DNA from 2 places in the Serratia sp. NA_112.1 genome. Region 2 is predicted to be linked to the other one. Evidence: predicted binding sites of a transcription regulator. Region 2 holds the regulator's gene; the other holds the start of a gene.

Region 1 (2,206 bases), on a different contig from region 2:
CCAGCTCATATTTGCCCGGCGTGGCAGACACGTAGATCGTCTGTGGTGCTAATGCCTCGAACTCTTCAAAACGCATCGGACGGTTGTCCAGCGCCGACGGCAGGCGGAAACCGTATTCCACCAGCGTCTCTTTACGCGAACGGTCGCCCTTGTACATAGCGCCGATTTGCGGAATGGTGACGTGGGATTCATCTACCACCAGCAGGCCATCCGCCGGTAAATAATCAAACAGCGTCGGCGGTGGCTCACCCTCTTTACGTCCGGACAGGTAGCGCGAGTAGTTTTCAATGCCGGAGCAGTAGCCCAGTTCGTTCATCATCTCCAGATCAAACTGGGTGCGCTGCGTCAGACGCTGTTCTTCCAGCAGCTTGTTATTGGCCAACAGCACCTTGCGCCGTTCGGCCAGATCCACTTTGATCTCTTCCATCGCCTGCAGGATCCGCTCACGCGGCGTCACGTAGTGCGACTTCGGATAAATAGTGAAGCGCTGCACCACCTGCTCGATCTGCCCAGTCAAAGGATCAAACAGCGAAAGCCGCTCGACCTCTTCATCAAACAGTTCAATGCGCAGCGCCAGTTCGTCAGACTCAGCCGGGAAGACGTCGATCACCTCGCCACGCACGCGGAAGGTCGCTCGCTGGAAGGCCTGATCGTTACGGGCATATTGCAGCTCCGCCAAACGGCGCAGGATCGAACGCTGATCGATGATCATGCCCTTGGTCAGGTGCAGCATCATCTTCAGATACAGATCAGGATCGCCCAGACCGTAGATCGCCGATACCGATGCCACCACGATCACATCGCGGCGCTCCAGCAAGGCTTTCGTCGCGGAAAGACGCATTTGTTCGATGTGTTCGTTCACCGCGGCGTCTTTTTCGATAAAGGTGTCGGAGCTGGGTACGTAGGCTTCCGGTTGGTAGTAGTCGTAGTAAGAAACAAAATACTCGACCGCATTCTCGGGAAAGAACTCTTTCATTTCGCCGTACAGCTGCGCCGCCAGCGTTTTGTTAGGTGCCAGCACCATAGTGGGCCGGTTCAGATCGGCTATCACATTGGCGACGGTAAATGTCTTGCCCGAACCGGTGACGCCCAGCAGCGTCTGGTGTGCCAGACCGTCTTCCAGGCCCTCTTCCAGTTTGCTGATGGCCTGCGGCTGATCGCCGGCCGGCTTGAATTCGGAATGCAGTTTGAAAACTTTACTCATGGACTCGGCTACCCTGTGGAGATGTGCGCGCTCAGGCGGCCATAGAGCTAATGCTCGATGAATGGCCTCTAATTATGGAAAGCCCCGGCGATTTTTGCCAGTGCCCATGATACTGGATATAAAACCAGCTTCAAGCGATTCGTCGCTTTAGCGTGCGTCAAATCAGGCTGAATGCACCGTAGGGGTTACAGCCGCGTGACATTTTTATTGTCAATAACAGATTTATCCCCAAAATCCGTCACGAATTAACTTATTGATAGCACTGCGGCCAAAAATCATACATAGAAACTTCATCGATACATCAGCCGCTTGATTTTAGTTAATATATTGATAATTAATAATTTTATAAAAAAGACGAGATTGCGGACAAAGCGAACACAACCCGCGTCCGCTCTCGCTTTAAACCGGTTTTCTAAATCTAATGCACAAGGTTATCCACAGGAATAGTGGATAACTCTCACCACCCCGCCCCGGCTGGGAGTTGCAGAAAGAACGCTTTTTGCCGTTTCTGCCCGCCAAGATGGCTTTTTTAGTTATTTTTTCACAATAATATCGCTTTGGTTATGCCGATTAATGCTAAAAAGCCCCATTGCCAAAAACGGATTTATCTCATTGTTGCCGCCACCTGATGCATCTTGCTGCAACCGGCGAAATAGTTTGCACCATAAGCATTCTTCGCAGCACTGGAAGAGTGCAAAAATTGTCCGCGTTAACTTTCCCCGCTATTTTCACTTGGTCCGCCATGCCTGCCCTGGCGCGCAAAACCGTTAACAAGGCAATAACAATCCTGTTTTCCGCGGTTTTATAAAGTTGGCCCAAGGGTTGCATTACCTTTGGGCGGCAAAAGTACGTTCGGGATAAATATCCGGGCCGTAATGGCGGAATGATCCGCTGTCATTTAGCGGCACGACGGGAGTAACACAACCGCTCTTTACTCGATAAAGACTAAAGAGCGGGGACAAGCCGAAAATAACTGCGATTTTTGCCTATGTGTCACTTGTT
Region 2 (2,206 bases):
AGCATCTGAATGTCGAGATCCGGATTACTGCGGTGCAGATCCAGATAGTCGTGGAACAGCTTTACCGACTCTTCTTTCGGCGTGTAGTAGCGGAATACGCGCGGCCCGTCGTGAATAAACACGTGGCTTGGCAGCACGGTGCCGTCTATCTCCAGCGGATCGAGGGGATCGGGCAGATCTTGCGCCAGGCACTGGGTGCGCAGCGTCAGCAAATCCGCCTTGGAATTATAAGGTAAAACATACAAAATCGGCCGTGAGGGATCCAACCCTAACTCCGTGACCGGATCTGAAGGGATAACCTTACTTCTTACCAACAGTTTAAGTGGTAAATTCAATAGTTTATAATAAATTTTACGCCAACCTGACATAACAACGTGAAGCCTCTTGTTAGCAATGCGCCGCAAGCATACCAGAAACCGGGTAGCAGATCTGTGGTGTTGGAAAACCGTGAGCCGGGAGAGTTTCCTGGCCTAGACTGTTTAATTATGACTTATCTCTGCTAAAGGCACTCAAAAACATGGCAAACCAAGCAACCGGCCTGACCCGTATTATTAAAGCCGCCGGCTACTCTTATAAAGGCTTTTCCGCTGCCTGGCAGCACGAAGCGGCATTCCGCCAGGAATTGGTGGCGACCGTGCTGGCTATCATACTGGCGATTTGGCTGGACGTAGGTGCGATAGCGCGCATTTTACTGATCGGATCTGTGCTGTTGGTGATGATCGTCGAAATACTCAACAGCGCGATTGAGGCGATTGTCGATCGAGTGGGGACCGAGCATCACGAGCTTTCCGGTCGGGCAAAGGATATGGGCTCGGCGGCGGTCTCACTGGCGATTATTTTGGCGCTGTTCGTCTGGGGTTCGGTGCTGTGGCAGCACTTTGCCTGAGTGGCGGCATTGCATTGCGACCCGTGTCGCTAATCCCTGATTTTTATTCACTCTTCGGTTCCCAAGCTGCAGTTACCTGTATATACTCACAGCAAGACTGTATAAACAAACAGGGGGGCGGAATGAAAGCACTAACTACCAGACAGCAAGAGGTCTATGATCTGATTCGCGATCATATTTCGTCCACTGGCATGCCGCCAACGCGCGCCGAGATCGCCATGCGTCTGGGGTTCCGTTCGCCAAATGCCGCAGAAGAACATCTGAAAGCGCTGGCGCGTAAAGGCGTTATCGAGATTATCTCCGGCGCTTCGCGCGGCATTCGCCTGCTGATGGAAGATGAAGAGGGTTTACCGCTGATTGGCCGTGTCGCCGCCGGTGAGCCGCTGCTGGCGCAACAGCATATCGAAGGGCACTACAAGGTCGATCCTTCCCTGTTCAAACCGAGCGCAGATTTTCTGCTGCGGGTCAACGGCATGTCAATGCGTGACATCGGTATTCTCGACGGCGATCTGCTGGCAGTGCATAAAACTCAGGACGTGCGTAATGGCCAGGTGGTTGTGGCACGCATTGAAGATGAAGTCACGGTCAAACGCCTGAAAAAGCACGGTAACGTGGTTGAGCTGTTGCCGGAAAACAGTGAATTCCAGCCGATTGTGGTCGATCTGCGTCAGCAGAATTTCACCATTGAAGGTCTGGCGGTCGGTGTGATCCGCAATGGCGACTGGGTTTAATCCTCGCGCCTAAACATCGTCCTCTGATTCAAGTCGCCCCAGCTCTGGGGCGATGTCATATCTGATTCACTATATACCCTATAGCTTTCAAGTTGCAGCTAAGCGGCCAACTCGCTCATCCCCAGGCGCTTACTCAGGTAAGTAACTGGGGTGACAAATCTGCCGGGAGCAGATTTGAATGCTGCTCGCAGCGGCCCCAAAGGGGTGTGGCCCATGGACGGGCCACATAACTGAGTGCAGATAACAACACTGCAACTTGAAAGATGACGGGTATACACGGGAACATTTCACTATGCGCCTGTTTTCTGCCTTCACCAGCGATACCGATAAAGCCCTGTGGCGCCTTGCGCTGCCCATGATTTTCTCCAATATCACCGTGCCGCTGCTTGGGCTGGTGGATACCGCAGTGATCGGCCACCTCGACAGCCCTACCTATCTGGGGGGCGTAGCGGTTGGCTCCATGGCGACCAGCTTCCTGTTTATGCTGTTGCTGTTTCTGCGTATGAGTACCACCGGGCTGACCGCACAGGCGTTGGGGGCGCAAAATCCGCAGGGGCTGGCACGAGCCTTTATGCAGCCGTTGCTGCTG

The links. The regulator LexA, encoded in region 2, represses DNA repair genes until DNA is damaged. The targets are predictions, from matches to a motif close to TNCTGTATGTACATACAGNA.
Region 1: the regulator LexA is predicted to act here: its motif matches at 1,315-1,334, upstream of uvrB (excinuclease ABC subunit UvrB).

Annotation. Positions count from the first base shown of each region.
Region 1 covers NZ_JBQZFO010000001.1:428,063-430,268, reverse strand. Annotated here, with positions in the region: gene uvrB (excinuclease ABC subunit UvrB) at 1-1,204, opposite strand, end outside.
Region 2 covers NZ_JBQZFO010000008.1:181,828-184,033, reverse strand. Annotated here, with positions in the region: gene plsB (glycerol-3-phosphate 1-O-acyltransferase PlsB) at 1-368, opposite strand, end outside; gene ACUTQ5_RS16635 (diacylglycerol kinase) at 518-886, shown strand; gene lexA (transcriptional repressor LexA) at 1,009-1,617, shown strand; gene dinF (MATE family efflux transporter DinF) at 1,910-2,206, shown strand, end outside.